DNA from 4 places in the Rhizobium sp. 05N49 genome. Region 4 is predicted to be linked to each of the others. Evidence: riboswitches for the same ligand, from Rfam matches in the RefSeq annotation. Region 4 holds a riboswitch; each other region holds the start of a gene.
The links. Region 4 has a riboswitch for cobalamin ahead of bluB (5,6-dimethylbenzimidazole synthase). Riboswitches for the same ligand answer to the same signal wherever they lie in the genome.
Positions count from the first base shown of each region.

Region 1: another riboswitch for cobalamin. It lies ahead of cobU (bifunctional adenosylcobinamide kinase/adenosylcobinamide-phosphate guanylyltransferase); the one in region 4 lies ahead of bluB (5,6-dimethylbenzimidazole synthase).
Region 2: another riboswitch for cobalamin. It lies ahead of metE (5-methyltetrahydropteroyltriglutamate--homocysteine S-methyltransferase); the one in region 4 lies ahead of bluB (5,6-dimethylbenzimidazole synthase).
Region 3: another riboswitch for cobalamin. It lies ahead of AC1DF8_RS00970 (ABC transporter substrate-binding protein); the one in region 4 lies ahead of bluB (5,6-dimethylbenzimidazole synthase).

Region 1 covers NZ_JBFTME010000001.1:338,776-346,775, reverse strand. Annotated here, with positions in the region: gene AC1DF8_RS01815 (chloride channel protein) at 1-1,479, opposite strand, end outside; cobalamin riboswitch at 1,687-2,077, shown strand; gene cobU (bifunctional adenosylcobinamide kinase/adenosylcobinamide-phosphate guanylyltransferase) at 2,406-2,915, shown strand; gene cobW (cobalamin biosynthesis protein CobW) at 2,920-3,966, shown strand; gene cobN (cobaltochelatase subunit CobN) at 3,978-8,000, shown strand, end outside.
Region 2 covers NZ_JBFTME010000009.1:303,291-311,290, reverse strand. Annotated here, with positions in the region: gene msrB (peptide-methionine (R)-S-oxide reductase MsrB) at 1-380, shown strand, start outside; gene AC1DF8_RS20220 (cytochrome c biogenesis protein DipZ) at 397-2,265, shown strand; gene AC1DF8_RS20215 (TIGR03862 family flavoprotein) at 2,252-3,463, opposite strand; gene AC1DF8_RS20210 (MerR family transcriptional regulator) at 3,502-3,924, opposite strand; gene AC1DF8_RS20205 (heavy metal translocating P-type ATPase) at 3,996-6,299, shown strand; cobalamin riboswitch at 6,340-6,544, shown strand; gene metE (5-methyltetrahydropteroyltriglutamate--homocysteine S-methyltransferase) at 6,652-8,000, shown strand, end outside.
Region 3 covers NZ_JBFTME010000001.1:175,880-183,879, forward strand. Annotated here, with positions in the region: gene AC1DF8_RS00925 (hypothetical protein) at 1-18, shown strand, start outside; gene AC1DF8_RS00930 (metalloregulator ArsR/SmtB family transcription factor) at 76-390, shown strand; gene AC1DF8_RS00935 (SRPBCC family protein) at 387-758, shown strand; gene AC1DF8_RS00940 (ATP-dependent Clp protease proteolytic subunit) at 806-1,426, shown strand; gene AC1DF8_RS00945 (hypothetical protein) at 1,470-1,928, opposite strand; gene AC1DF8_RS00950 (YidB family protein) at 2,008-2,352, opposite strand; gene AC1DF8_RS00955 (LysR family transcriptional regulator) at 2,528-3,427, shown strand; gene AC1DF8_RS00960 (NAD(P)-dependent alcohol dehydrogenase) at 3,434-4,492, opposite strand; gene AC1DF8_RS00965 (hypothetical protein) at 4,791-6,023, shown strand; cobalamin riboswitch at 6,082-6,330, shown strand; gene AC1DF8_RS00970 (ABC transporter substrate-binding protein) at 6,502-7,518, shown strand; gene AC1DF8_RS00975 (FecCD family ABC transporter permease) at 7,530-8,000, shown strand, end outside.
Region 4 covers NZ_JBFTME010000006.1:51,162-59,161, reverse strand. Annotated here, with positions in the region: gene AC1DF8_RS13905 (MFS transporter) at 1-1,224, shown strand, start outside; gene bluB (5,6-dimethylbenzimidazole synthase) at 1,242-1,943, opposite strand; cobalamin riboswitch at 1,986-2,177, opposite strand; gene AC1DF8_RS13895 (DHA2 family efflux MFS transporter permease subunit) at 2,331-3,755, shown strand; gene AC1DF8_RS13890 (3-deoxy-7-phosphoheptulonate synthase) at 3,997-5,064, shown strand; gene AC1DF8_RS13885 (hypothetical protein) at 5,156-5,704, shown strand; gene AC1DF8_RS13880 (TolB family protein) at 5,750-6,583, opposite strand; gene AC1DF8_RS13875 (NAD+ synthase) at 6,611-8,000, opposite strand, start outside.

The DNA.
Region 1 (8,000 bases), on a different contig from region 4:
GACACGCTGCGTCGAGCCGATGGGGAAGGCCTCCTTGAACGCGTCCAGCGTTATCCCGAGTTTTGCGGTCTTTACGTCTGAACGCATCAGCTTGTCGACGGTGAGATTGCGGATCCAGCCGACATCATGGGCGCTGCGGATGCTTTCGCCGCGCAAGTGAAAGCGCCATGTGGCGAAGGAGTAGCCGAAGGTCGTGCGCACGACGAGCGAGGAGGTGATGACGGCTGCGAGCACCAGTGCGGTGATTGGAAAGTCGCCGGTGATCTCCAGCGCCAGGAAGGTCATGGTCAGCGGCCCGCCGATGACGGCGACGGCGAGCGAGCTCATACCGACCACGGCATAGATCACGGGCGTCAGCGTCGCATCGGCGAAATAGGGGGCGGAATAGGCAAAGAGCTTGCCGAGCAGCGCGCCCATGAAAAGCGAGGCGAAGAACAGGCCGCCCCTGAAGCCGGAGCCGATGGAGACGGCGGATGCCACCGACTTCAGAAGGAAAAGACCGATCAGCGCGGGGATCGTGATCTCGTGGGAGAGGTTCAGATGCAGCGCGCCGTGGCCGGCGGCCAGCACCTGTGGCGATACCAGCGCCAGCAGGCCGACGACGATGCCGCCGAGCGCCGGGCGGAAAGGCAGTGCGATGGCGCTCTTGCGCGCCAATTCCTCTACGAAGGAGACGCCCTGCATGATGAGGATGCCGACGCCGGCGCAGAAGGCGCCGAGCGCGATGGCCGGCACGTAGTCTGCCGGCTGTACAGCGCCGAAACTGCCGACATCGATGATGAAATCGCTGCCGGCAAGAAGGCGCGCAACAAGAGTTGCGACAAGCGCCGAGACGACGACAGGTGTCAGCGACATAATGGTGTAGGTGCCGATGATCAGCTCGAAGGCGTAGAAGGCGCCGGTCAGCGGCGCATTGAAGGCGGCGGCGATGGCGCCGGCTGCGCCGCAGCCGACGAGCACACGCAGGTCCGCGCGGCGCAGCTGCAGCTTCAGGCCGAATTTCGAGGCGATGCCGGCCGCAAGCTGCGTATAACCGGCTTCCAGGCCGACGGATGCGCCGAAGCCATTGGAAACGAGATTCTGGATCGCGACAAGGATGCTGTCCGTCAGCGACAGGCGACCGCCATGCAGCGCATTGGCCTCGATCGGGTCGACCATCGGCTTCTTGCGCCATTTGGCGAGAATGAAGAGCAAGAGCCCGAGAAGCATGCCGCCGGCTACCGGGGCCGACATCAGCAAAAACTTGCTGTCGATCTGCGAGGCGCTGAGCCTCGTCGTGCCGTCTATGCCGAAGATCAGGCTGTGCATCTCTTCCGAGACATAGCTCATGGCTGAGACCGCAAGCCCCGATACGATGCCGACAAGCGCGCCGGCAAAGACCATGCCCATTTCGCTGTGGCGAATAAGCGCGCGCAGGCGCCCCGGATCGAAGGCGGTGCCTAGAGGGCCGAGGCGGCGAATGTGCATTCGGGAGAGCATCATGGGGAAATTAGGCGGCAAGAATAGGGGTCAAGGGCGGAGCCGGCATCCGCATGAGCGGCAATTGCGGCAAAAAACCGACCGGGCCGTAAAGTTTTTGTGACGTAAGCCTTTGATTAAAGACGATAATATCGGTAGTGTAAGTCGAGATGAACATGAGCGGGGCGTTGCGCGGCAATTGACATGGGAGTTGCACGCGCCTAACCATGAATCCACATAATGGATGGTTCCGGATCGGCAAACGCCTTCCGGATTAAAAGGGAATGTGACGGGGCGGACCCAAGCCGGGCGCCTTCATCACAGCCGACCCCGCGACTGTAGAGCAGTCAGGGTCTTCCATCCGGCATTTGGATTGCGGCGCCGACGGTCTTGCATTCTGCAAGCGGGCAAGGCGGACAAGTGCCGGAAAAGCCACTGGAAATGCATCGTGATCAGCCGGGGCAGGACGCCTCTAATTCTACGAATCGTCCGCCTTTTCACGAGATGCAGCCGGGAAGGCGAGGTAGATCCGCTGGCACGATAAGGGGCGACCGAGCGGTCGCCCCTGTCGCGGCCGATAACTGCGAGCCAGGAGACCTGCTATCCGTGCCGGGCATAATGCCCAATTTGGGCGCTTTGCCCGCTGCCAGCACGGAGGTTGTCTTGGCTGAAGGATGTTATTCAGCGCTGCCTCTGGTGGTGCGATATGGGCGCGGTGTTCCGCCGCCCCTCTGTGATGAGCTTCTGGCGCAGGCCGTTTTCTCTTCCCTGATTCCTGTGCTTGTCACAGGAAACCAGCCACGGCGCGTCTGCGCCGTGAATGAATCAATGTTATCGCGGAATGAGTCTCTCCTGCCCAAGGACTTGGGCAGGCTGGATTCCTGTGACAAGCACAGGAATGAGGGGTGTGGCGAAGGCCGCGCCCATCCTCAACGGACGGTGCTGTCATGACCACCACCTTCATCCTCGGCGGCGCTCGCTCCGGCAAATCCCGCTTCGCCGAAAATCTTATTGCCACGAGCGGTATCGAGCGCCATTACATCGCCACCGGCCGCGCCTGGGACGACGAGATGCAGGCGCGCATCGACCAGCACAGGGCCGATCGCGGCCCCTCCTGGACGACGCATGAGGAACCGCTCGATCTCACCGAGCGCCTGACCGCCATCGACGCGGAGGGCAGGGCCATCCTCGTCGATTGTCTGACGCTGTGGCTCACCAATCTGATGATGGAGGGGCGCGATATCGCCGCCCAGTCTGCCACCCTTGCTGGCTTTCTGCCTCATGCTAAGGCGCGGCTCGTCATCGTTTCCAATGAAGTCGGCCTCGGCATCGTGCCCGAGAACCGCATGGCGCGGGAATTTCGCGACTATGCAGGCCGGCTGCACCAGATGATCGCGGCTTCGGCCGCGGATGTTTATTTTATCGCAGCGGGTCTGCCGCTGAAAATGAAGGGTTAGTTCCATGCAGCAGAAAATCCCCGCAACCGTCATCACCGGCTTTCTCGGCGCCGGCAAGACGACGATGATCCGCAACCTGCTCACCAATGCCGGCGGCAAGAAGATCGCGCTGATCATCAACGAGTTCGGCGATCTCGGCGTCGATGGCGACGTGCTGAAGGGCTGCGGTGCGGAAAACTGCACCGAGGACGACATCATCGAGCTCACCAATGGCTGCATCTGCTGCACCGTTGCCGACGATTTCATTCCGACCATGACCAAGCTTCTGGAGCGCGAGCAGCGCCCTGACCATATCGTCATCGAAACCTCGGGCCTTGCCCTGCCGCAGCCGCTTGTCGCCGCCTTCAACTGGCCAGACATCCGCAGCGAAGTCACCGTCGATGGCGTCATCACCGTGGTCGATAGTGCGGCCGTTGCTGCCGGTCGTTTTGCCGATGACCACGATGCCGTCGATGCGCGCCGTGTCGAGGATGAATCGCTGGATCATGAAAGCCCGATCGAGGAACTGTTCGAGGATCAGCTGACCTGCGCCGACCTGATCGTGCTCAACAAGACCGATCTGATCGACGCGGACGGGCTTGGCCGCGTGAAGAGCGAAGTTGCCTCGCGCATTGCCCGCAAGCCTGTCATGATCGAAGCGAAGAACGGCGAGGTGCCGGCAAGCGTGCTGCTCGGCCTCGGCATCGGCACGGAAGACGATATCGTCAACCGCAAGTCCCATCACGAGCTGGAGCATGAGGATGGCGAGCCGCACGACCATGACGAATTCGACAGTTTCGTCGTCGAACTCGGGGCTGTCTCGGATACGGCAGGTTTCGTCGAGAAGCTGAAGGGCATCATCGCCGAGCATGACGTGCTGCGCCTGAAGGGCTTCATCGATGTCTCCGGCAAGCCGATGCGCCTGCAGCTACAGGCCGTGGGTGCCCGCATCGACCAGTATTTCGACCGTGCCTGGGCGCCGGGTGAGGCCCGCAATACGCGTCTCGTCGTCATCGGTCTGCACGAGATGGATCAGGACGCAGTGCGCAAGGCGATCGAAGCGCTCGTCTGAGGACATAACGAATGCATCTGCTTCTCGCTCAACAGGGGACGATCAGCGACGGGGACGAGGCGATCGACCTCGGCCAGTCGCCGGGCGATATCCTGTTCCTGTCCGCTGCCGATACCGAGCTTGCGGCGATTGCCGCGGCCCATAGCGGCGGAGAAGGAGGCTATTCGCTGAGGCTTGCGAGCCTGATGAGCCTGAAGCACCCGATGTCGGTCGATGCCTATGTGGAGCGGACGGCGCGGCATGCGAAGCTGATCATCGTGCGGGCGCTCGGCGGGGCGAGCTATTTCCACTATGCGCTGGAGGCGCTGCATGCGGTCGCGGCGCGCAGCGGTGCGCTGATTGCGGTGCTGCCGGGGGATTCCAAGCCGGATGCCGGGCTGACGCCGTTTTCCAATGTGGTTCTGGAGGATCTGAATGCGCTCTGGGCCTATCTGATCGAGGGTGGCGATGCCAATGCGCGGGGCTTTCTGGCCTATGCGGCGGCGATGCTCTCGGGAGAGGAGAAGCCGGCGCCGGCTGTGCCGTTGATGAAGGCCGGGATCTGGTGGCCGGGGCGGGGACTTGTTGGGGTCGAGGAGTGGCGGAAGCTCACCGGTTCTGTCTTCTCCCCAGCGGGGAGAAGATGCCCGGCAGGGCAGATGAGAGGGGCGAGCGACGGAGAGAGCGAGCAACAGGAGCACGATTTCGAGGTTTGTGGGGTGGCCCCCTCATCCGACCCTTCGGGCCACCGACCGGGGTCGAGCCACGGGTCTCGACCTGTCCTCCGGACCCCCGCTGGGGAGAAGGGACAGGCAGCACCCGTCGTTGCCATCGCCTTCTACCGCGCACTCGTGCACAGCGGCGAAACCCGCCCTGTCGAGGCACTGATCGAAACCCTGCAGGCGCAGGGTCTTCGCCCATTGCCGGTCTTTGCCTACAGCCTCAAGGACCCGGTTTCCAAGGGCATCCTCGAAGCCATCTTCGCCGATCTCCAACCCGACGTGGTCATCAACACGACAGGCTTTGCCGTCTCCGCACCCGGCGCCGATCGCGAGCCGACGGTGCTGGAGGCCAACGACGCGATCGTGCTGCAGGCGATCTTTTCCGCCTCGTCGCGGGAGGCCTGGGCCGCCTCATCGCAAGGCTTGTCGGCCCGCGATCTCGGCATGAACGTCGCGCTGCCGGAGGTGGATGGCCGCGTGCTTTCGCGCGCCGTCTCCTTCAAGGCTGCCGCTCGCTACGATGCCGCGGTCGAGGCCAATATCGTTTCCAGCGAGCCGGATGCCGGACGTATGGCCTATGTCGCGGCCCTTGCCGCTAACTGGGCGCGGCTGCGGCAGCGGCCGGTTTCGGAGCGGCGTGTCGCGCTGGTCATGGCGAACTATCCGAACCGGGACGGACGGCTCGGCAATGGCGTCGGGCTCGATACGCCCGCCGGGACGATCGAGGTGATGCGGGCGATGGCGAAGGCCGGTTATCCGCTCGCCGATATTCCTGATGATGGCGATGCGCTCATGCGGCATCTGATGGCCGGGCCGACCAATTCCGGTTTCGACGGCAAGGTTGTGCGCGAGCGGCTTTCCTTGAGTCGATACAAGGATTTCTTCGCCTCTCTTCCCAATCAGATTCAGGATGAAGTCAACGCGCGATGGGGCGATCCGGAGGCCGATCCCTATATGCGCGAGGGTGCTTTTGCGCTCCCCTTTGCGCGTTTCGGCGGGCTGCTCGTCGGCATCCAGCCTGCACGCGGCTACAATATCGATCCGAAGGAAAGCTATCACTCGCCCGATCTCGTGCCGCCGCACGGCTATCTCGCCTTCTATGCCTTCTTGCGCGAAGAGTTCGGCGCCGATGCGGTGATCCACATGGGCAAGCACGGCAATCTGGAATGGCTGCCGGGCAAGGCGCTGGCGCTGTCGGAGGTCTGTTATCCCGAAGCGATCCTCGGGCCGCTGCCACATCTCTATCCATTCATCGTCAACGATCCCGGCGAGGGCACTCAGGCGAAGCGCCGCACGGCCGCCGTCATCATCGATCATCTGACGCCGCCGCTGACGCGGGCCGAAAGCTACGGGCCGCTCAAGGATCTGGAGACGCTGGTCGATGAATATTACGAGGCCTCGGGCGTCGATCCCCGGCGTATCCGGCTGCTGTCGCGGCAGATCCTCGAGCTTGTTGCCGATATCGGGCTGGATCGGGACGCGGGGATTGCAAAGGGTGAGAGCGAAGGCGAGGCTTTGAAGAAGCTCGATGCCTATTTGTGCGATCTCAAGGAAATGCAGATCCGCGACGGGTTACATGTGTTTGGCGTGTCGCCCGAGGGCCGGCTGCTGACGGATCTCACCGTGGCGCTGGCGCGGGTGCCGCGTGGGCTGGGTGAGGGCGGGGATCCGAGCCTGCAGCGGGCGATTGCGGGGGATGTGTTGACATTCCCCCTTCTCCCCAGCGGGGAGAAGATGTCTGTCAGGGCAGATGAGGGGGCAAACGACGTGAGGAGCGAGCGGCTGGGCGAAGGCGAGGCCGAGCCTATGGCCCCCTCATCCGACCCGTCGGGCCACCTTCTCCCCGCTGGGGAGAAGGGGAGTCGCGTGCTTCAGCGTTCCTTCGATCCACTTGATTGTGACATGGCCGGCACTTGGGTCGGCTCACGCCCGGCAATCCTAGCAGAAATCACTGATGCCCCCTGGCGCACGAACGGCGACACCGTCGAGCGGATCGAGCTGCTCGCAGCCAAGCTCGTCTCCGGCGAACTCGCTTGCTCAACCCTCTGGTCCCAAACCAGACGGGTGCTTGACGAAATCGAAGCTCGCCTCAAGCCTTCCATTCTCGCCTGCGGTCCGGCCGAAATCACCAGTCTGCTGCGCGGCCTCGACGGTCGTTTCGTCCCGCCCGGTCCATCCGGTGCACCGACGCGCGGGCGGCCTGACGTGTTGCCGACCGGGCGGAATTTCTACTCCGTGGACAGCCGCGCGGTGCCGACACCCGCCGCCTACGAACTCGGCAAGAAATCCGCCGAATTGCTCATCCGCCGCTACGTGCAGGATCACGGCGAATGGCCCGTCTCCTTCGGGCTGACGGCCTGGGGCACGTCCAATATGCGCACCGGCGGCGACGATATCGCCCAGGCGCTGGCGCTGATCGGCGTGAAGCCGGTCTGGGACATGGCGTCGCGGCGCGTCACCGGCTACGAGATCACTCCGCCAGCCATGCTGCGGCGGCCGCGGGTGGATGTGACGTTGCGGATCTCCGGTTTCTTCCGCGATGCCTTTCCCGAGCAGATCGCGCTCTTCGACAAGGCGATCCGCGCTGTCGGCGCACTCGACGAGGACGCGGCCGACAATCCGATAGCTGGGCGCATGCGCGGCGAGGCGGTGCGGCTGATCGCTGCCGGGCTCGACGAGAAGGCGGCGGCGAAGCGGGCGGGGTATCGCATTTTTGGCTCCAAGCCGGGTGCGTATGGCGCCGGGCTGCAGGCGCTGATCGACGAGAAGGGCTGGGAGCGGCGGGCTGATCTTGCCGAAGCCTATCTCGTCTGGGGCAGCTATGCCTATGGTGCGGGTGAAGAAGGCAAGGCCGAGCGCGGCGTCTTCGAGGAGCGGCTGCGCTCCATCCAGGCTGTTGTCCAGAACCAGGACAATCGCGAGCACGACCTGCTCGACAGCGATGATTACTACCAGTTCGAAGGCGGCATGGCGGCGGCGGCCGAGACGTTGGGCGGAGTGCGGCCGGCGATCTATCACAACGATCATTCACGGCCGGAAAAGCCTGTGATCCGTTCGCTCGAAGAGGAGATCGGGCGGGTGGTGCGCGGGCGCGTCGTCAATCCGAAATGGATCGAGGGCGTGATGCGCCATGGCTACAAGGGTGCTTTCGAGATTGCTGCGACGGTCGATTATCTCTTTGCCTTTGCGGCGACGACGGGGGCTGTCGGCAACCATCATTTCGAGGCGGTCTATCAGGCTTTCGTCGCTGATCCCAAAGTGCGCGATTTCATGGAGGAGAAGAACCCGGCGGCGCTCTCCGAAATGAAGGATCGGCTGCTGGAGGCGATCGAG
Region 2 (8,000 bases), on a different contig from region 4:
CAGACGAAGAGTGGAAGAAGCTGCTGACTGCGGATCAATATTCGGTACTGCGGCAGGAGGGAACGGAATATCCCTTCACTAGCCCGCTGCTGCACGAGGAGCGCAAGGGCAATTTCGCCTGTGCGGGCTGTGATCAGGAAGCCTTTTCATCGACTACGAAATTCGACAGCGGCACAGGCTGGCCGAGTTTCTGGGCGCCGCTCAATGACAAGGTCGTCGGCACGACGCGCGATACATCCTTCGGCATGGTGCGCGATGCCGTCCATTGCGGACGCTGCGGCGGGCATCTTGGCCACGTCTTTAACGACGGGCCGAAGCCGACCGGCTTGCGCTACTGCTTGAACGGCGTGGCCATGACATTCCACCCGGCTTCTGCCTGATCGACGGGACACTCGGATGCTTCTCTTCGTCCTTGCCTATCTCGGTGGGGTGCTGACGATCGTCAGCCCCTGCATCCTGCCAGTGCTGCCGTTCGTTTTCGCCCGTGCCGGCCAACCTTTCCTGCGCAGCACATTGCCGATGATGCTCGGCATGGCGGCGACATTCGCTGGAGTCGCGACCCTCGCTGCTGTCGGCGGCGGATGGGCCGTGCAAGCCAATGAATATGGCCGCTATGTCGCGATCGTGCTGCTTGCCGTTTTTGGCGTCATTCTGCTTTTCCCGGCGCTGTCGGATTACCTGACGCGACCGCTCGTTTCGCTCGGTGCGCGTCTGTCGCAGTCTGCCGATCAAAACACACGCAGTGGCGGCTCGGCCGTTGCCGCTTCGCTGTTGCTCGGCGTCGCGACCGGGCTGCTTTGGGCACCCTGCGCCGGGCCGGTTCTAGGCCTCATACTAACGGGTGCGGCGCTGCAGGGCGCGAATGTCGGAACGACGCTTTTGCTGCTTGCCTATGCGCTGGGGGCTGCGACCTCGCTTGCACTGGCACTCCTCATTGGCGGCAAGGTCTATCAGGCGATGAAGCGTTCGCTTGGCGTCGGCGAATGGCTGCGGCGTGGCGTGGGTGTTGCGGTTCTCACGGCTGTCGTGGCGATTGCACTCGGCCTTGATACCGGCTTCCTGACGCAGGCTTCGCTTGCCAGCACCAATGCCCTGGAGCAGGGTCTGGTCGACAAGTTCCATCAGCAACAGACGGCTGACAATGCCGGTGGCTCGATGAAGTCGGTGTTAATGCCGGCTGGTGGCGGGGGCTCGATGTCGATGACCGCCAACAACCAGATGATGATGACCGGCAATCCCGCCACGATGAGCGGTAACACCATGATGATGGCGATGAAGCCAAAGGGTGCTGCCGAACAGCTGCCGGTCGAAGGCCTGATGCCGCCGCTCGATGGCGCGGTGCAATGGCTGAATTCCACGCCGCTGACGGTGGAGCAGCTGAAGGGCAAGGTCGTCCTCGTCGATTTCTGGACCTATTCCTGCATCAACTGCCTGCGTGCCATCCCCTATGTCAAAGCCTGGGCGGAGAAGTACAAAGACCAGGGCCTCGTCGTCATCGGCGTGCATTCGCCGGAATTCGCCTTCGAGAAGAACGTCGACAATGTGAAGAAGGCGATCTCCGATCTCGGCATCACCTATCCTGTTGCTGTCGATAACAACTATGCGATCTGGCGGGCCTTCGACAACGAATATTGGCCGGCGCATTATTTCATCGATGCGAAAGGGCAGGTCCGCCACCATCATTTCGGCGAGGGCGATTACGATCAGTCCGAACGGATAATCCAGCAATTGCTGGCCGAAGCCGGCAAGACCGGTGTTTCCAGTGATATCGTGGATGTGAAGGCAACCGGTGCCGAAGCCGCTTCCGATGCTGCCAATGTGCAATCGCCGGAAACCTATGTCGGCTATCAGCGCTCAGAAAACTTTGTCGACGACAAGGGCACGGTCAACGATGCCGCTCATAACTATGTCGCCGCGACGCCTAAGCTCAACGAATGGGGTCTGACTGGCAACTGGACCGTCGGGTCCGAACAGGCAACGTTGAATGCTGCCGACGGTACTATCTATTACCGCTTCCATGCCCGCGATCTGCATCTGGTTCTCGGTCCAGGCGCAGATGGCAAGCCGGTGCGCTTCAAGGTGACGGTCGATGGCAAGGCGCCCGACGATGGTCACGGCGCGGACACGGATGCCGACGGCAATGGCACGGTGACGGGGCAGCGCCTCTATCAGTTGGTGCGCGAAGCCGGACCGGTCGGCGACCACACGTTCGAGATCCATTTCCTCGATCCCGGCGTGCAGGCTTTCGCCTTCACCTTCGGCTGAGCCAGGCCTCGATGCCTTTTGCTGCGGACCGGCCCGTTGCGAAACAGGCAGTCAGCAGATAGCCGCCTGTCGGTGCCTCCCAATCCAGCATCTCTCCGGCCGCGAACATGCCGGGGAGATGTTTCAGCATGTAGGTTTCGTCGACCTCGCTGAAGGCGATGCCGCCTGCAGAGGATATGGCCTCGGCGATGGGGTGTGGGCGCAGCAATGGGATAGCCAGCGACTTGATGGCGGCAGCGAGTTTGTGCGGATCGTTGCGATCGGTCTCCGGCATCAGTTCACGCAGAAGTGCCGCCTTCACACCATCGAGGCCGGCACCTTTGCGCAGGCGATTGGAAAAGCTCATCTTGGCATCCTGCCGGGTCAGATCGCGAGACAGGCGATCTGCGGTGCGGCCCGGGGCAAGGTCGATTATCAGGTTTGCCTTCCCATGTGACAGCAGGTCATCACGCAAATCGGCCGAATGCGCATAGATGAGGCTGCCTTCGATGCCGTGCTTGCTGATGACGAATTCGCCCGGAAATGTCCCGGCGCGTGATGTTGCCGTCACGGATTTCAGCGGCTCTCCGGCGAAGCGATCGCGGAAGATCTCGCTCCAGGCGACATCGAAGCCGCAATTGGCCGGTTGAAACGGTGCGATCGCCACCCCGCGCTCGGCGAGCAATGACACCCAGCCGGCATCGGAGCCGAGGCGCGGATAGCTGGCGCCGCCGAGTGCGAGCAGGGTTGCATCGCAGGATATGGTCTTGTGGCCGTCAGGCGCTTCGAAATTATGGCCGTCTTCTGCGAACCCGATCCAACGATGGCGGGTGAAGAAGCTGACGCCGCGGGCTTCCAGCCGGGCGAGCCAGGCGCGCAGCAGCGGCGAGGCCTTCATCACGTTGGGGAAGACGCGGCCGGACGAGCCTACGAAGGTCTCGGTGCCGAGGCCCGCTGCCCAGGCGCGGATATCGGCTGGGGTGAAGGCGTCGAGGGCTGCGCGCAGGCGGGGATTGGCGTTGCCGAAGCGGGTGGCGAAGCGCTCGTAGTCTTCGGAATGGGTGATGTTGAGTCCGGATTTGCCAGCGAGCAGGAACTTGCGCGCAAAAGTCGGCATCGCATCATAGACGGAAACGGCATGGCCGCTTGCCGACAGCACTTCGGCTGCCGAAAGGCCGGAGGGGCCGCCGCCGATGATCGCGATTTTCTTCTGTTTCATTGCGCCTTCTTGGCGTGGGCACTCGGCGAGCGCAAGTCTCAGTGATGTGGATGCACGCACTTGCCGTGATCGGCCAGCACCTCGATGACCCGGCATTGATCGACGCGGCCATGGCCACAGCCTTCGACCATCTGCTCCAGCTCGGCCTTCAGGGCATTGAGGCTGCGGATGCGCTGTTCAACCTCTATGAGACGAGCTTTTGCGATGGCATCGGCCGAAGCGCAGGACTGGTGGGGATCATCCTGAAGCTGCAGCAGGGTGCGGATTGCCTCGATCTCGAAGCCAAGTTCGCGGGCGTGGCGGATGAAGGCAAGACGGTTGAGGTCGGAAGGTTCGTAGGAACGTTGGTTGCCTTCGCTACGACTTGGCGCAGATAGCAGACCGATACCCTCATAATAGCGGATCGTCGGCACTTTGACGCCGCTTTGGCGGGCGGCTTCACCGATGGTGATCTTTTTCATGATTTTCCTCTTGCACCTCTAGTCGCTAGAGGATGTAGGAACGATACTGCCTACAAGCAAGGATCGAAATCATGAGCGAAGCAGCACAGGCACGGTACCGGGTTGGCGGCATGGATTGCGCCGCCTGCGCAACAAAGATCGATACGGCCGTCAGGCGTGTGCCCGGCGTCGAAGACGTCTCCGTATCGGTGACGGCGGGCACGATGACAGTGCGCCACGATGGCAGCAGCGATCTCAAAGCGATCGAAAAAAAGGTTACCGGCCTCGGCTATTCGGTTGCTCCGCTCACGGGCAAGGCTCCTGTCCGGGAAAGCAAGACCGATCATGATCATGCGGATCACGACCACGATCATGACCACGGGTATGATCATGATCACCATGGTCATGAGCATGATGATCACGACCACGAAGGTCACGACCACGATCATGCTGGTCATGATCACGCCGATCACGGGCATTCGCATGGCGCCGAGGAAGTCGAGGGGTTGCACGGCCATGATCATGGGCCGATGACCGGTCCCTGGTGGCAGAGCAAGAAGGGCCGATTGACGATCCTTTCGGGACTTGCACTCGTCGTTGCCTATGTCGTGGGCCATCTGGTGCCTTCGGTTGCTCCGTATGCTTTCATCATCGCCATGCTGGTGGGGCTGATGCCGATCGCGCGTCGCGCGGTCATGGCCGCACTTTCCGGCACGCCCTTTTCCATCGAAATGCTGATGACGATTGCCGCTGTTGGCGCGGTCATCATCAATGCCGGTGAAGAGGCAGCGACGGTCGTGTTCCTGTTCCTCGTCGGCGAATTGCTGGAAGGGGTTGCCGCCGGCAAGGCGCGCGCCAGCATCCAGTCGCTGACGACGCTGGTGCCGAAGAACGCACTGCTCGAGGCGGCTGGCGAAGTGAAGGAAGTGCCGGCCGAGACGCTTGCGGTCGGTTCCATCATTCTCGTGCGGCCGGGAGACCGGATTTCCGCCGACGGCACCATTCTTTCCGGTGAAAGCGCGATCGACGAGGCGCCGGTGACGGGCGAAAGCACGCCGGTGCGCAAGGGCGCAGGCGAAACGGTGTTTGCCGGCACGGTGAATGGCGACGCTGCATTGCGCGTCCGTGTCACGGCCGCTGCCGAGGACAATACGATTGCCCGCGTCGTCAAGCTTGTAGAGGAGGCCCAGGAATCGAAGGCACCGACGGAACGCTTCATCGATCGTTTCTCCCGCTACTATACGCCTGGTGTGGTCGTCGTGGCGGCCCTGGTCGCCGTTCTGCCGCCGCTGCTGATGGGCGGAGCATGGGGCGAATGGATCTACAAGGGACTCGCGATCCTTTTGATCGGCTGCCCCTGCGCGCTGGTCATTTCCACGCCGGCAGCGATTGCCGCCTCGCTTTCGGCGGGTGCGCGCCGCGGTCTGCTGATGAAGGGCGGAGCGGTTCTGGAATCGCTCGGCAAGGTGACGGCTGTTGCCTTCGATAAAACCGGTACGCTGACCGAAGGCAAGCCGCAGGTCACGGATATCATCGCCTATGGGCGCTCGGAGGCTGAGGTGCTTTCCCGTGCTGCCGTCCTCGAGCAGGGCTCCAGCCATCCGCTGGCGCTGGCGATCCTCAACCGTGCCAAGGCCGATGCCGTGCCCGTGCCGCCGGCCTTCGAAGTGGAAGCGCTGCCCGGCAAGGGCATGACCGGCAAGGTTGGGGGCGAGACGCTCGATCTTCTGTCGCCGCCGGCCACGCGCGAGCGCGGGGCGCTGAATGCCGAACAGGATGAGCGGGTCGCGGCACTGAATGGTGCGGGCAAGAGCGTCTCGGTACTGCTCATCAATGGTGTCGCCGCCGGTCTCATCGCCATGCGCGACGAACCACGCGACGACGCCAAGAGCGGGCTTGCGACGCTGAAGGCAGCAGGCGTGCGCGCCATCATGTTGACCGGCGACAACAAGCGCACGGCAGCAGCCGTTGCCGGTGACCTCGGCATCGACTGGCGCGGCGAGCTGCTGCCGCAGGACAAGCAGCGCATTGTTGGCGAATTGAAGAAGGAAGGATTGTTCGTTGCCAAGGTCGGTGACGGCATCAATGATGCGCCTGCACTTGCCGCAGCCGATGTCGGCATCGCCATGGGCGGCGGCACCGACGTCGCGCTGGAAACGGCGGATGCGGCGGTACTGCATGGGCGTGTCGGCGACGTTGCCCGCATGATCGACCTTTCGAAGCGGACGATGCGGAATATCTTCCAGAACATCACCATCGCGCTCGGGCTGAAGGCCGTGTTCCTGGTCACCACCATCGTCGGTATTACCGGCCTGTGGCCAGCGATCCTCGCGGATACAGGCGCGACCGTGCTGGTGACGATGAATGCACTTCGCCTTCTTCGCATAAAGATATAAAGATTTCTTTATGTCATCTTGACGATCGGATGCGACAGGTGCATGCTTGTCGCATCGTGGTTCTCTGGATTTGACGATCCTGAGCTAAGAGGGAATTCGGTGAGGCTAACGCCAAGACCGAAGCTGCCCCCGCAACTGTAAGCGGATAGACACCGTCCTTCGACGTCACTGGGAAGACGCCTGGGAAGACTGGACGGTGTTGAGGACCCGCAAGCCAGGAGACCTGCCGCGATAGATAACGTCCACGGGCGGGGTGTCCCGGTGTGCCGCTTTGCGCGAGACGGCACGTCTGTAGCCACACCTCGTCGATGCGTTGCGCCTGAGCCTTGCCCATAACCTTCGGGGTAAGGAAATGACCATCAAGACTGCAAATCTCGGCTTTCCCAGGATCGGAAAGCATCGCGAACTCAAATTCGCACTTGAAAGCTATTGGGCCGACAAGTCCGATGCCGGCGTGCTTCTCGATGTCGGCAAGCGGCTGCGGGCGCAAAACTGGACCCTGCAGAAAGAGAAGGGGATCGATATCATCCCCTCCAACGATTTCTCGTTCTATGACCATGTGCTCGACACGACTGTCATGGTCGGCGCCATACCTTCGGCCTATGGCTGGAAGGGCGGGCCTGTTGCGCTCGATACCTATTTCGCCATGGCACGCGGCTCGACCGGCGAAGAGGCGCATGCCGATTGCGGCCATCAGCATCACCACGGTCATGGCGTGCCAGCGCTGGAAATGACCAAGTGGTTCGACACAAACTACCACTACATGGTGCCGGAACTCGGTCCCGATCAATCCTTCGCGCTGACCGTAAACAGGCCGCTCGATGCCTTCATCGAGGCGAAGACGCTTGGAATCCACACACGGCCAGTCATCCTCGGCCCTGTCACCTTCCTGAAACTCGCCAAGGGAACCGAGGAAGGTTTTGCACCGATCAGCCTGCTTGAACGCCTGTTGCCTGTTTATGCGAGGGTGCTTGCGGAACTGAGCGCTGCCGGTGCCGACTGGGTGCAGATCGACGAACCGTGCCTGGTGCTGGATCTCTCAGGAGAAGAGCAGGCAGCATTGAAGCATGCCTATCGTGCGCTGCACGAGCTGGTACCGAACCTGAAGATCATGCTCGCCACCTATTTCGGCAATATAGGCGATAACCTGCCGACGGCGCTCGCATTGCCGGTTTCCGGCCTGCATGTCGATCTCGTTCGTGCTCCGCAGCAGATCGATGCCCTTCTCAAGGCGTCCCCCGATTTGACGCTGTCGCTCGGCATCATCGACGGACGCAATATCTGGAGGGCGGACCTTGCCGCGATCCTGAAAAAGATCGAGCCACTGGTTCAGCGCTTCGGTGCGGATGGACTGCAGATCGCGCCGTCCTGCTCGCTGCTGCATGTGCCGATCGACCTGGATCTGGAAACCGGACTGGATGAGGAACTGACGTCGTGGCTCGCTTTCGCCACCCAGAAACTCGATGAACTCTCTGCCCTCGGCAGCTCCGGCGGGGCTTATCAAGGAATTGCTGCAGCCTCTCAGGCCGTTGCCTCTCGAGCGGCTTCTCCACGTGTGCATGATCTCAAAGTCAGGCAGCGGGTCGCGGCAATCGATGAGACGATGATGACGCGGAGCAGCGGTTTTGCCGAGCGGACCAGCTTGCAGGCGCGCAAGCTTCGCCTGCCGCTCTTCCCGACAACGACGATCGGCTCCTTCCC
Region 3 (8,000 bases), on a different contig from region 4:
GAAGCTGCACTGCGCTGAGTGAGCCTGTCCATTCGGCCTCTTGCGAATCGCATAAGTCTATGCTTATGTGTTGTCATGATGGAACATGATATCTTTCGCGCTCTCGCCGACCCGACCCGCCGCACGATCTTCGAAAAGCTGGCGAACGGCAGCATGAATGCCAGCACCCTTCGCCAGGGCATGGATATCAGCCAGCCGGCCATGTCCCAGCATCTCGCGGTGCTGCGGTCGGCACGGCTGGTGCGCGAACAGAAGGAGGGCCGTTTCGTGAATTACGAGGTCGATCCCGAGGGGCTTGCCCTCATCGCCCAATGGCTGGCGAAATACCGCGCCTACTGGCCAGCCCGTATCGATGCTCTGAAGCTCTTGCTGAAGGATATGGACCAATGAACGAAATGAAGGCCGAGATACAGGCCAGGGCGCCGCAAACCGGGTTCGAACAGAAATACGAGCTGGATGCGCCGCCGGAAAAGGTCTGGCGGGCGATCAGCATTGCGGAATTCCGCGAGAAATGGCTGCCGAAGGAAGCGCTTGCCGAGCCGCAATCCGTCTCGGAGACGCCGGGCAAGGAAATCCGCTACCGAATGCGCGACGATGCCCCGCCCTATCTCGAAAGCACGGTCACCTTCACGATCGCGCCGAATGCAGCCGGCGGAACCAGTCTGCGGATCGTCCACGAGCTGACCGGCGCCACTGTCGAGCAGCTGAGGAAATCGGTCGCCAACGGCAACAGCCGGACCATAATGCTCGCCGCCTGACGCGGCAGGCCTCTCCCCATCAATCACCGGAAAATTGGAGTTCGCCGATGCGCGAAGCGATGCAACTCGTCCCCATGGTCGTCGAACAATCCTCCCGAGGGGAGCGATCCTTCGACATTTACTCCCGCCTCCTGCGCGAGCGGATCATCTTCCTGAACGGCGAGATCAACGACACGGTCTCCGCCCTCGTCTGCGCCCAGCTTCTGTTCCTCGAAGCGGAGAACCCGAAGAAGCCGATCAATCTCTATATCAACTCGCCGGGCGGCGTCGTCACCAGCGGTTTTGCCATGTACGACACGATGCGCTTCATCCGCGCACCGGTGCACACGCTCTGCATGGGAACGGCGCGCTCGATGGGCTCCTTCCTGCTGATGGCCGGCCAGCCGGGCGAGAGGGCAGCACTCCCCAATGCCAGCATCCTCATCCACCAGCCTCTCGGCGGCTTCCAGGGACAGGCTTCCGACATCTTCATCCATGCCGAGGAAATCCGGAAGATCAAGCTGCGCATGACCGGCCTCTACGCCGAGCATTGCGGGCGATCCTATGATGAGTTCGAACAGGCGATGGACCGCGACCGCTTCATGACGGCCGAGGAAGCCCTGGAATGGGGCCTCATCGACCGTATTCTGCAGGATCGCGAAGAACCGACGGAGGCCATGCCGGAATAGTCGATGCCATCTATCGATGACATCGACTCCGTTCGGTTAAGCCTCAGCCGCCGGCCTTGAGCGCCGTATTGCAGAGGCTCCAGTAGCCGCCGCCCTTCTGAATCCATTTCAGATCGTTCAGCGTGCCGGCATCCTTGTTGGCATGGTAGCTGTCGACGCAGGTATGCAGCCGGCCCTTGCCGGGCGTTTCGCTGGCATATTTCTTGTCGATCGCTTTCGGCATGGTCACGCCCTTGGGCGCCTTCATCGTCGCCTTTGCGGGCTCCTTGTCCGTCGTTGCGGCGACTGCCTTGTCATCGGCGGCATCTTCGGCGGCCGCATCCGCGCCGCAGAATTTCGCCCGGAAATCGTTCCACTTCATGTCCTTGGCCGAGCCATCGGCCTTGGCCGTCTGATATTTGGCGCTGCATTCCTTCATGGTCAGCGCAGAGGCCGGAGAGACGAAGAAGGCGGCGGCAATCAACGCTCCGGCGGAAGCGGGCACAAGCAATCTCGCAATCATGGGATATCCTCGGTTGGGGGCAGTCAAGGCACGCACGTCATCGGGGCCGCGCATCACCGTGGCCCCGCATCTTCCAGGCTTACGAAACGGTTCCATTGGGCGTTGCTGCATCGACCGCTTGCGGCAGATGCTCGGCAAGCAGCTTGGAGACCTCGTCGGTGTTGACGCCGAACTTGGCGGCAAGGTCGCGCAGTTGATCGGAGGACAAGGCTGCCTCGATCTGTTCTGCCGATACCGGGAGATTGTGGCCGGTGCCGATCCAGGATGAAACCTGCTGGCCGAGACCCGCCGAGTTGAGCTGGGAAACAATGCCCTGCAGGCCGCCGGCATTGTCGAATATTCTGGTTGCAACCGCGACGTAATCGACTTGCCTGCCGGCAAGCACATCAGAGAGAACGCCGCCTAAGCCATCGAAAATACTCATGGTTACTCCTCCGACCATCAGTAGATTCTACATTAGCACGAAGTCAAATTAGTGTCATTGCGGATTTGCAGGACCAAGGGTCGCACCGGCGCCGATCTTGCAAGCACCCGCGCCCCTGCCCTAAATATGTGAGGCAGCCGCCGCATTCCCTTTCACTCCTGAAGGCAGATCAGCAATGAAGCGTCACGATTTCGATGATCTCGCCGCCTTCCTCATCGTTGCCGAGGAGCGCAGTTTCACCAGGGCCGCCGCCCGCCTCGGCATCTCCTCCTCGGGTCTCAGCCACATGATGCGCCAGCTGGAGGAGCGGCTCGGCATGCGCCTTCTCGCCCGCACCACCCGCAGCGTGGCCACGACAGAGGCTGGCGAGCGCCTGCTTCTCACGCTCCAGCCGGCTTTCGCCGAGATCAATCGCGGCCTGCAGGAACTCGGCAACCTCAGGGAAAAGCCCTCCGGCACCGTGCGCATCACCGCGGGCAAACATGCCGCGACATCGCTCGTCATGCCGATCCTGCCGGCGTTTCACCGCACCTACCCGGATATCCGCGTGGAGCTCATCATCGGCGATCGGTTCGAGGATATCGTCGCCTCGCGCTTCGATGCCGGCATTCGCTTCGGCGAACGCATCGACAAGGATATGGTGGGCCTGCGCATTGGGCCGGATATCCGCGCGGCGATCGTCGGCTCGCCGGAATATTTCGCCCGCCACCCCATACCGAAAACCCCGCGCGACCTCGCCGACCACGATTGCGTGACCTATTACATGACCTCTGTCGGAGGCGCCTATGCCTGGGAATTCACCGAGGACGGCCGCGATATCGAAGTGAAGGTCTCGGGCAGCTTCATGGTCAACGATTCGGACATGATGGTCGAAGCGGCGCTGTCAGGCTCCGGCCTCGTCTATGTCTTCGAGGATTTTACCGCCGAGCATATCAGAAGCGGCCGGCTGATCCGCGTGCTGGAAGACTATTGCCCGCCATTCACCGGCTATTCCATCTATTATCCGAGCCGGCGACAGATGCCGCCGGCCCTTTCTGTCTTCGTGGAAGCGCTGCGCGCCATCCCGAAACGGTGAGCGACGTCAGGCCGCCTGCGCCGCCGGCATCGTTGCCATGTCGATGACGAAGCGGTAGCGCACATCGCCGCGCTCCATCCGCTCGAAGGCCTTGGCGATATCCCCCATGGCGATCATCTCGCATTCCGGCAGGATGTTCTTGCGGCCGCAGAAATCCAGCATTTCCTGCGTCTGCCTGATCCCGCCGCTCGGTGTGCCGGCAATGCGCCGGCGCCCCCTGATCAGCGACAGGTTGCTGAATTTCGGCGTATCGACCAGCGAGCCGGCAATGACCAGCGTGCCGTCGGAATCGAGCGTGTCGAGATAGGGGCCGAGATCATGCTCGTAAGGCACGGTATCGATGATCACGTCGAAGGCGAAGGCCGCAGCCTCCATCGCCTTGGCATCAGTCGACAGCAGCACCTTGTCGGCACTGAGTTCGCGTGCCGTCGCGATCTTGCCCGCCGAGCGCGTCAGAACCGTCACCTCAGCCCCCAGCGCCGAAGCGAACTTGACGGCGAGATGCCCGAGCCCGCCGAGCCCGATCACGCCCACCCGGCTGCCAGGGCCGACATTCCACGTACGCAGCGGCGAGTAGGTGGTAATCCCGGCGCAGAGCAGCGGCCCGACCCGCGAAAGGTCCAGCCCGTCGGGCACGCTGAGAACGAATTCCTCGCGCACGACGATATGATCTGAATAGCCGCCATAGGTCGTCTCGCCGGTCACTCGGTCCTGGCCGTTATAGGTGACGGTGACGCCCTTGTAGCACATCTGCTCTTCGTTGCGCCGGCAGTTGGGGCACTCCATGCAGCTGTCGACGATCGTGCCGACGGCAACATTGTCGCCCGCCTTGAAGCGTGAAACGGCGCTCCCCACGGCAGACACCCGCCCGACAATCTCATGGCCCGGCACGACCGGATAGGCCGAAAAGCCCCAGTCGTTGCGGGCCATATGCAGGTCCGTATGGCAGACCCCGCAATAGAGAATATCGATCGCCACGTCCTCGGGACGCAGGTCCCGGCGGTCGAAAGAGAAAGGTTGCAACGGCGTATTCGCATCGGTTGCGGCAAATGCTGATGTTCTCAATGGCTTATCCCTTGCAAGGCTGTTGAATGCTGACGGGCACCAGAAGCTGTGCCGGATGGGATATAGCGTCGATAAATTATCCGGATTAGACGAGGAATGCGGGAAAGGCTTGTGAGATAGGCTCAGCAATCGCTTATCGATGGCCTGCGTCATACACCGCTATCCGGTCATGATGAAAAGCCAGACATCGAACGGCCGGCGCCCCCAATTTCTCAAAAATCCGACAGCCGCGACTGGACAAGGCAAATGTAACTTTATAACAACAGCGATGTAATGTTATTACATTAAAGGAGATTTCATGTCCCGGCGCCTTTTCGCTATCTTCGCAGTCGCCACTACGCTCACATCCGCCACCTTGCCATCGACTTCCCGCGCCGAGGAGGAACAGCAGGAGAGCTGGCGGCTTTTCGTGGCTGATCACAGCCTGCCGGTCGTCCACGCCATAGATCTTGCGAGCGGGAGACAGATCGGTCGCTTCGATCTCAAGGGTTATGCCGCCCTGTCGTTGAGCGACACCGGGCGCACGGTCTTTGCCGTCCAGGGTGAAGAGAATATCGTTCACGTCATCGATACCGGCATTGCCCTTTCCGATCATGGAGAGCATCGCGATCTCGAGGTGGCGCCACCCAAGCTGATCGGCACGACGATAAAGGGCGAGAAGCCGGGCCATGTGGTGACGCATGGCGATGACGTGGCGATTTTCTACGACCGCACCGACCGCTTCGATCTCTTGAAGGAGAGCAGCCTGCTGCAGGAAAAGCCGGAGCCGAAAGCTGTCAACACCATCGCCGCCCATCACGGCGTCGCGGTGCCGATGGGCAATCACCTGCTGGTCTCCGTGCCGAACATGCAGGCGCCGGTCAAGGAGGGCGAACTGCCGCCACGCCTGGGCCTGCGGGTGCTCGACCGGGATGGCCGGCAGATCGGCGATGTCGCGCCCTGCACCGGCCTGCATGGCGAGGCAACCTCCGCCCGCCTCGTCGCCTTCGGTTGCGAGGAAGGCGTGCTCATCGCCCGCCCCAGCGGCGCGGAAGGCCCGAGCGTGGAAATGCTCGCCTATGGCGCATCGCTGCCGCGGGGCAAGGTCTCGACGCTGCTCGGCGGCCGCTCGATGCAGTTCTTCCTCGGCAATTACGGAGAGGACAAGCTGGCGCTGATCGATCCTGATAATACGGACGCACCTTATCGCATCATCGACCTTCCAACGCGGCGCGTCGATTTTGTGCTCGATCCGGCAAAGTTTCAGAATGCCTACATCCTCACCGAAGACGGCAGGCTGCATCTGCTCGATACAGTCGAGGGCGAGATCGTCAGATCGGAAACCGTAACAGAGCCCTACAGCAAGGATGGTCATTGGCGCGATCCGCGTCCGCGGCTGGCCGTGGCCGGCGATGATATCGCCATCAGCGATCCCCGTCACAGCTTGATTCGCCTCGTCAGCACGCAGACGCTGAAGGAGGTGCGTACGATCCCCGTCGAGGGCCAGCCCTTCGCGCTTGTCGCCGCCGGCGGCTCGGGCGCCAGTCACTAAGGCGGCTTCGGACCCGACACACTTCGCATTCCGGCGCTTGACGTCGCCCATGGCGGCGTCATAGATCGAGGCGACGGTTCCCCGAAGAGAACTCCGAGGGGAATAATAGGGAACACGGTGAGGACGACCCAAGAGGGACCGAGACCGTGGCTGCCCCCGCAACTGTAAGCGGATTGTCGATCTCGGGGTTGATCGCTTCAGCGATCACGCCCTCGGCCTCAGGGCCGTGCCACTGCGATTTCGCGGGAAGGCAGATGACCGGCACATATTCGCGAGCCAGGAGACCTGCCGTCGATCACGATCCAATCAAGCCGGGCGGGGATGCCCGGACAAGGAGCAGACATGATTGACAAGATCCCTCCCCACCTGCCGCCATCCATCCGTCTCGATTGGACGATCCGCCGCTAGCCTCCCGCTCGCTGACCATCGTTCGCGCGCCGGCATCCGCTAGCCCTTTTCCTTTGATCGAGAGTTTTCCATGCGACAGCTTCTGAAGAGCTTTTCCCTCGCGCTCGGGCTGGCCGGCTTTGCTGCGCCCGCACTTGCCGCCACCCAATATCCCATCACCCTCACCAATTGCGGCCAGCAGGTCACCTTCGAAAGGGCGCCGGCCAAGATCGTCTCGATCGGCCAGGGCATGACCGAAGTGCTGTTCTCGCTCGGCCTTGCCGACAAGATCGCCGGCACGGCCGTTTGGGTCGGCCCGGTCCTGCCGCAATATGCCGATGTTAACAGCAGGATCAAACGGCTGGCCGATAACGACCCGAGCTTCGAATCCGTCGTCGGCGCGGAGCCTGATCTGGTGGCTGCCGAATTCGAATGGCATGTCGGCACGCAAGGCTCCGTCGGCAAGCGCGAGCAGTTTGGGGATCTCGGCATCAACACCTATGTCGCGCCGGCCGATTGCGTCGCCAAGATCAATACCGACGGCGGCGATGGCGTGCGCAAGGAACTGTTCACGATGGACCTGATCTATCAGGAAATCGCCGAACTCTCCGAGATCTTCGACGTGAAAGACCGCGGCGATGCTGTCATCGCCGACCTGAAGAAGCGGGAGGCCGCGGCCGTTGCCTCTGTTGCCGGTGCTGCGGCAAAGAACCTGCCGGTCGTCTTCTGGTTCTCCAGCAAGGAAGTGAAAGGCGATGCCTTCATCGCCGGTAAAAACAGCGCACCAGCCTATATCCTGAAGACGCTCGGGGCGAAGAACGTCGTCACGACGGAAGAGGAATGGCCCCTCGTCGGCTGGGAAACGATTGCGCAGGCCAATCCCGCCGTCATCGTCATCGCCACCATGGACCGCCGCCGCTATGCCGCCGATGATCCCAAGGTGAAGGTGGATTTCCTGGAAAACGATCCGGTTACGAAAGAGCTCGATGCCGTCAGGAACAAGCGCTTCATCATGATGGACGCGCAGTCGATGAACCCGACGATCAGAACCATCGACGGCATCGAGACGCTGGCAAAGGGCATCCAGTCCTTCGGTCTGGCCCAGTGAGCCAGGCTGCCTTGCCACAGAGGATATGGTGGGCGCTTGCCACGCTCACCATCGCCGCCCTCCTCCTGCTCGGTATCATGATCAGTCTCGCCGTATCGATCGGCGAGATATCGATCCCGCTCGCCACCACGGCAGAAGCGGTCTCCAACCGCCTCTTCGGCACAGCATTCGAGCTCAGCCGCATCCATCAGGGCATCGTCTGGGATTACCGCCTCAGCCGCGCGCTGGTGGCGGCCAGTGCCGGCGCATCGCTGGCACTCTGCGGCACGGTGCTGCAGGCGCTGCTGCGCAATCCGCTTGCCGAACCCTATGTGCTCGGCATTTCGGCCGGCGCCTCCACCGGGGCCGTCTGCGTCATGATCCTTGGCTTCGGCTATGGCGTGCTCAGCCTCTCCGCCGGCGCCTTCATCGGCGCTCTCATCGCCTTCCTGCTGGTCGGCATTCTGGCGGCCGGTGTGGGCGGCACCAGCGAGCGCATCATT
Region 4 (8,000 bases):
GTCGCTCGTTTTCTGCAGGGAATGAGCGGCGGCTTCATGCTGATCTGCCAGGTAGCCGTGCTCTCCCACCAATTTCGCGAGGGCCGCGCCCGCAGCATCGCCTTCGGCTGGTGGGGCATCATTTTCGGCATCGGCCTGGGCTTCGGCCCGATCGTCGGCGTCGGCATCGTGGCGGTGGCCGGCTGGCAATGGGTATTCCTCATCCATGCCGTACTGGCGGCCGTGACAATCGCTCTCGCGCTGACGGGAATTCAGGAATCGCGTGATCCCGCGGCCGGACGGCTCGATATCGCCGGCATCGCCACCCTTTCGCTGGCGGTCTTCTGCCTTGCCTTCTTCATCACCCAGGGGCCGGCTCTCGGTTTTGCGAGCCCGGCTGCGCTTGGCATTATCGGACTTGGCGCCGCAAGCCTCGTCGCCTTCGTCGTTGCCGAAAAGCTGAACCCGCGACCGATGTTCGATGCCTCGGTGTTCCGCATCCGCACCTTCTCGGGCGCCATTGTCGGTTCGGCCGCCATGAATATCAGCTTCTGGCCTTTCATGATCTATTTGCCGATCTGGTATGAAGCCGGCCTCGGTTACGGCAGTGTGGCGGCCGGCATCGCCTTGCTGGCCTATACGCTGCCGACGCTCGTCGTGCCGCCGCTTGCCGAGCGGCTTATGCTGCGCTACCGGCCAGGTATCATCATTCCCGGCGGCCTTTTCACCATCGGACTCGGCTTCCTGCTGATGAAGTCAGGCAGCGCCGCCGCCGCGCCAAGCTGGCTGACGATGCTGCCCGGCGCGCTGCTTGCCGGCATCGGGCTTGGCTTCACCAATACCCCGGTCACCAACACGACAACCGGTGCGGTATCCAGCGACCGCGCCGGTATGGCCTCCGGCATCGACATGAGCGCCCGGATGATCTCGCTCGCAATCAACATCGCGGTCATGGGCTTCATCCTGTTCACTGGTGTGCTCTCCCATCTGAAGAGCGCCTTGCCGAACTCGATGGACGCAGGCGATCTGCGCCTGCTTGCCGAACGGATCTCCGCCGGCAGCATCGCCGCCCTGCCTGATATTCCCGCCGAGACGGTGCATGATGCGCTGGTCGCAGGCTTCGGCGGTGTCATGCTCTATGGAGCGATCGGCGTCTGGCTTCTCGCTGCTGCGAGCCTCCTCACCTTTGGCCATTGGAGGACACCAGCCTGCGCCAAGGATTGCAGCACCCAGCCGGCCGAGTGAAGCACACCCGTGCCGGCTCAAACCGGCGCGGCCTCGCCTTCCACCTGCCCCCAGCCGTCATGGAAGACCAGTTCTTCCAGCGCCACCCGCTGCCGCCAGCCTTTGACCGCCAGTTCCGGCTCCTCGTAGAGCCGGTCGACGAAGCCGGCGCAGAGCCAGGCGACGACTTCGATATGATTGGGAATGCCGAGTATCTCCTTGAGGTCGCCCTCGCGAAAGATGCTGACCCAGCCGATGCCGACGCCTTCGGCACGGGCCGCGAGCCACAGGTTCTGGATGGCGCAGACGGTGGAATAGCTGTCCATGCGTGGATTATGCGTGCGTCCCAGCACGACGCTGCCGCTGCGGGTCGGATCGCAGGTCACGCAGATGCCGAGCGGCGCCTGGACAATGCCTTCGAGCTTCAGCGAACGATATTTTTCCTGCCGCTCGCCGGTAAACATGCTGGCCGCTTCCTCATTCGCGCTGACAAACGCATCGCGCACGCGCGTCCTCACCTCGGCGCTTTTCACCAGGATGAAATTCCACGGTTGCATGAAGCCGACCGAAGGCGCGTGGTGCGCGGCGGTCAAAAGCCGCGTCACCAGATCGTCCGGCAAGGGATCGGGCAGGAACTGGCTGCGCACGTCGCGCCGCGTCATGATCGCGTGGTAGACGGCCTCGCGTTCGGCCGCAGAAAAGCTGGATGCCGGACAAACGGCATCATCAATGGGTCGCATCGTCAAATCCCCAACAACGCAACCGCCCGCCGTCCGCGCGGGTTGGGTCTATCTTGCCAGGCCGGTCTTCTGACTCGGCGTCCTCCGCCTCGCCGCTGCCTTCCCGGCCGCAAAGCCAGTGGCGTAGTTTGAACGGCGAGCGTCAGCCTTACAGCGTTGGGCACGTTCCGGTCTTCCACCGGATTCCCGATTCTCCCCCTGGTGACAGCGGGCACCTGACAGGGCGATCTATGGCGCGGAAAGGCCATGGCCGCAAGCCACATGCGACATTCATTTCGTGGACAGGTTGAAAATGCTGGCCTAGAACGAGACCCTGATCCGAGCGGCGCCATTGGTGCCGAATCCCTTCTCCTTGCATCCCGGTTGCCCGTGTCCCGCCTAACGCCGATGATCCTTGCGGTCGCCCTGTTCATGGAACAGATGGATTCGACCGTGATCGCCACCAGCCTGCCGGCTATTGCGGCCGATATCGGCACCTCGCCGATCGCGCTGAAGCTTGCGGTAACCAGCTACCTTGTGGCGCTTGCGATCTTCATTCCGATCAGCGGCTGGATGTCGGATCGCTTCGGCGCGCGCAACATTTTCCGTCTGGCAATAGCAGTCTTCATGGTCGGTTCGGTTGCCTGCGCCTTTTCGAATTCCATCGCCGCCTTCGTCATTTCCCGGCTCATCCAGGGCGCCGGCGGCTCGATGATGACGCCGGTCGGACGGCTGCTTCTGGTGCGCGGCACGCCACGTCACCAGCTGGTGAATGCCATGGCCTGGCTCACCATTCCGGCCCTGATCGGCCCGATCATGGGCCCGCCGATCGGCGGTTTCCTGACGACCTATTTGAGTTGGCACTGGATCTTCTGGATCAACGTTCCGATCGGCATCATCGGCATTGCGCTGGTCACCCGCTTCCTGCCGGCGATTGAGCCGCGCAGCCCGAAGCCGATGGATTTTCCGGGTTTCTTCCTGTCCGGGATCGGCTTTGCCGGTTTCGTCTTCGGAATATCCGTCATCAGCCTGCCGGCCGTTCCCGTCATCTACGGCTATGTCACCGTCGCGGTCGGCGTCCTCTCCGGTATCCTGTATTTCGTCCATGCCAGGCGCACGCCGCATCCGCTGCTTGATCCGAAAATGTTCCGCTACCCGATGTTCCGGGCGGCGATCCTCGGCGCCTCGAATTTCCGCATGGGGCTCGGCGCGCTGCCCTTCCTCATGCCGCTGATGCTGCAGCTCGGTTTCGGTCTGACACCGCTGCAGTCTGGCTCTGTCACCTTCGTCAGCGCACTCGGCTCCATGGGCTCGAAATTCGCTGCAACCCGCACCTATAACGCCTTCGGCTTCCGCAACGTCATCGCGCTGACCACCTTCCTTGCCGCGATCTGCCTCGGCGTGAACGGCTTCTTCACTGCTGAAACGCCGATCTATCTCATCATGGGCTCTCTTCTCGTCGGCGGACTGCTGCGCTCCATGGCCTTCTCGGGTGTCAACGCCATGGCCTTCGGCGATGTCGACGAGGCCGACAGCAGCCAGGCGACGGCCATCAATGCCGTGGCGCAGCGCATCTCCATGGCCATGGGTGTTGCAGTCGCAGGGACGATCCTGGAAGTGTCCGCCAACTTCCACGGCGGCCAACTCACGGTCACCGATTTCCATATCGCCTTCTTTATCGTGGCAGGGATTTCCGCGCTCGCCTGCATCACTTTCCTGCGCCTGCCCGCCAATGCCGGCGATGACATGACGACACGCCGCGGCAAGCATGGACATGCCGAAGCGGCTGCGCCGGAAGATGCCCAGAGAGAGGCAATGGCCGAAAGCCGATAAAACTTCACAGACCTGTCATTTTTCCTCACAGAATCCACGTGACAATTCCAATTCGCATGTCTACATAGGCGGCATGTCGATTTCGTCCGTTTACGCATCGCGATTTTATTCGTACCGCTGCTTCCAGCGGATGCGGGTCTGTGCGTAACCGAAACTAACGCGACGACACACCCGAACAGCCGCTAGTCAACCTGGCGGCTTTTTTGTTCCGCCACGGTATGACCAAACAGGAGAGCATACCGTGACTGACACTATTGATGATCTGCGCATCGTCGAGATCACCCCGCTGACCAAGCCTGCCGATATTATCAAGGAAATCCCGCGTGACCGAGCGGTGACCGAGACCGTGACCGGCACGCGCGACACCATCCACAATATCCTGACGGGCAAGGACGACCGCCAGCTGGTCATCATCGGTCCCTGCTCGATCCATGATCCGGCAGCCGCCCGCGAATATGCGTCCCGTCTCGTCGAACAGCGACGACGCCTCTCCGGCGATCTCGAAATCGTCATGCGCGTCTATTTCGAAAAGCCCCGCACCACCGTCGGCTGGAAGGGTTTGATGAACGACCCGCATCTCGACGGCAGCTACCGCATTGAGGAAGGCCTGCGCCTCGCCCGCCGCCTGCTGCTCGACATCAACGCCATGGGCCTGCCGGCCGGCTGCGAATTCCTCGATACGATCACGCCGCAGTACATCGCCGATCTCGTCAGCTACGGCGCCATCGGCGCGCGCACGACCGAAAGCCAGATCCACCGTCAGCTCGCCTCGGGTCTCTCCTGCCCGATCGGCTTCAAGAACGGCACGGACGGCAGCGCGCGCGTCGCGCTCGACGCGATCATGGCCGCTTCCCAGCCGCATCATTTCCCGGCGGTTACCAAGGATGGACAGGCAGCGATCGCCTCCACCCGCGGCAACGAGGACTGCCACATCATTCTGCGCGGCGGCAAGCGCCCGAACTATGAGGCAGCCGACGTGCAGGCCGTTATCGCCGAGGCAACCAAGCTCGGTGTCGACCCGCGCATGCTGATCGACGCCAGCCACGCCAACAGCGGCAAGGATCCGATGAACCAGCCGAAGGTCGTCCACGACGTCGCCGGCCAGATCGTCGCCGGCAACCACCACATCAAGGGCATGATGATCGAGAGCAACCTCGTCGCCGGCCGTCAGGATCTCGTTCCCGGCAAGCCGCTCGTCTACGGCCAGTCGATCACCGACGGCTGCATCGGCTGGGATATGTCGGTCGACGTGCTCGAGGATCTCGCCAAGGCCGTCCGCGATCGCCGCAAGGCCGCTGTTGCGGCTTGATAGGCAGCATCAAGCGCGGCGGGCAGACACCCGCCGCCTGTTTACAAAATGGCTTGTGGAGTCGGTGATATCAATGCAATCGTAACGCCTTATGATTGAATATTTTAAGGACAAAAACTTGATTGCCGCTCCTGCTCGCTTACTTTTTGCCTGCTGCATAGCGTTAACCTTAGGATTCAATGCCGAGCTCGCCAACGCTGACACAGCTGATAGCCCAAGTGTTTTTAAACTGGGTAGTTCACTAGATGAGGCCCGTCGCATCTCAAGCGAGCGGGGTTGGAAGGTGAGAGTGCTTTCACCCGACCTTCCCGGTCAATGGTATGTTGATGGGGCAGAGGTTAATCTTTTCGTCTGCGATAACAACAACAAGATTGCCAGCGTTTCAAAAACTCGAGATGGAGGCGTTGATGAGTTCGCCTCGATCGTGTCCTATTCATTTACATCCAAGTATGGTCAACCGAAGACGACAGTCGTGGCGTTTCCGCTCGGACAAACCACTGTCTCAAGTATCGATTCAACATTCGCCCCTTCCGAAGGCGAGTCTGTTCGGGTGCAACTCCAAAGTATCGGAGGGCACTCAAGAATTACTGTGCACCGCGCCTCTGAAACACCGTGCCCAGCGGAAAACGGACCCCGCTAATCAGTTATCTCCCACCACCCCATCATCAAATGGCGGTGAGCCCTCTCAAGATCTCGCCGGAAAATACCGTACGAAAGCGAATTCCTCACCATCCGGCGACCAGTTCGGCACGTTGATCGTGCCCTGCCCGCCGAAGAGCTCGAACAGCTCCGTCAGATTGCCGCCATCCATGTCCATCATCCTGAGACGCACATTGAGATCGCGCGGATGATCGAAGACATCGGGGTCGTAGGAAAGGATCAGCACTTTGTCATTGTTGGGTGATGGATGGGCGAACCAGTTGCCGTAATTGTCCGATGTCACCTGTTGGAGATCCGTGCCGTCGGGATGCACGCGCCAGATCTGCATCAGCCCGGTACGGCTGGAATTGAAATAGATCCACTGCCCGTCGGCCGACCAGTCCGGCCCGTCATTGCGGCCCTCGCCATGCGTCAGCCGCTTCTCCTCACCACCATTGACCGAGATCGTATAGATATCGAAGACGTCGTTGCGGATGCCGCAATAGGCAAGCTCGCGCCCATCGGGCGACCAGCCGTGCCAGTAGGACGGCAGGTTCTTGGTGATCAACCGCGGCTTGCCGCCCTCGATCGGCAGGATGTAGATCGCCGACTTGCCGAACTCGGTCTTGTCGGAGATGACGATCTGTTCGCCATCGGGCGAAATACCGTGGTCGTTGTTGCAATGGACCGCGAAGCCGGTATCGACACGCTCCACCAGGTCGCTGCCATCGAGACGCAGGCGATAGAGCAGCCCGTCGCCATTGATCAGCAGATAGGCGCCGTCGCGCGAGAAATTCGGCGCCTCCACCAGCGCTTCCGTCTGCCAGATGACACGGCTTTCGCCCCGCCGCACATTGTAGATTTCAACTGAGCTGCGCATTCATCCCTCCCAGATATTTGAAGCGTCTCAGCGATCCCGGAACCGGTTGGTGATCGGGTAGCGCCGGTCGCGGCCGAAATTCTTCTTCGTGATCTTCACGCCCGGTGCCGACTGGCGGCGCTTGTATTCGGCGAGATAGAGCAGATGCTCGATGCGGTGCACCGTCTCGACGTCATGGCCGCGCGCCACGATCTCCTCGACCGCCATTTCCCGTTCGACCAGGCATTCAAGAATGTCGTCGAGCGCTGGATAAGGCGGCAGCGAATCCTGGTCCTTCTGATCCGGGCGAAGTTCGGCCGACGGCGCCTTGTCGATGATGTTTTGCGGAATGACCACGCCCGAAGGGCCGAGCGCATCCGGCGGCACATTCTCGTTGCGCCAGCGGGCCAGCGCATAGACCTGCATCTTGTAGAGGTCCTTGATCGGGTTGAAGCCGCCGTTCATGTCGCCGTAGAGCGTCGCATAGCCGACCGACATTTCCGACTTGTTGCCGGTGGTGACGACCATCGAGCCGAACTTGTTGGAGATCGCCATGAGGATGACGCCGCGGGCGCGGCTCTGCAGGTTTTCCTCAGTAATGCCGCTGTCTGTGCCCTCGAAGAGATTCGAGAGTGCGGATGAAAAGCCAGCGACCGGTTCTTCGATCGGAACGATGTCATAGCGGCAGCCAAGCGCCTTGGCGCAATCGGCGGCGTCCTTGAACGAATCCTCCGATGTATAGCGGTAGGGCAACATCACCGTGCGCACCCGCTCCTCGCCGAGCGCATCGACGGCAATCGCCGCGCAGATCGCCGAATCGATGCCGCCGGAAAGCCCGAGCACGACATTCTTGAAGCCGTTCTTGTTCACATAGTCGCGGAAACCGAGCAGGCAGGCGCGGTAGTCGGCTTCTTCGCTCTCGGGTATGCGCGCCATCGGCCCTTGCGAGCAATGCCAGCCGTTTTCGGTGCGTTTCCAGGTCGTCACGGCCAGTGCCGTTTCGAACTGGCTGAGCTGGAAGGCGAGCGACTTGTCGGCATTGAAGGCAAAGCTTGCGCCATCGAAGACGAGCTCGTCCTGGCCGCCGAGCTGGGCGGCATAGACCATCGGCAGCCCGGTCTCGATCACCTGTTTCAGCACGACCTGATGGCGGATATCGACCTTGCCGCGATAATAGGGCGAACCGTTCGGCACGAGCAGGATTTCCGCCCCGCTTTCGGCCAGCGTCTCGCAGACGCCGAGATCGCCCCAGATATCTTCGCAGATCGGAATGCCGATGCGCACGCCGCGGAAATTCACCGGCCCCGGCATGGCGCCCTGATCGAAGACGCGCTTCTCGTCGAACTCGCCATAGTTCGGCAGGTCGATCTTGTCTCTGACGGCGATCACCTTGCCGCCGTCGAGCACGGCGATGGAATTGTAGCGGCCCGTCTCGTCC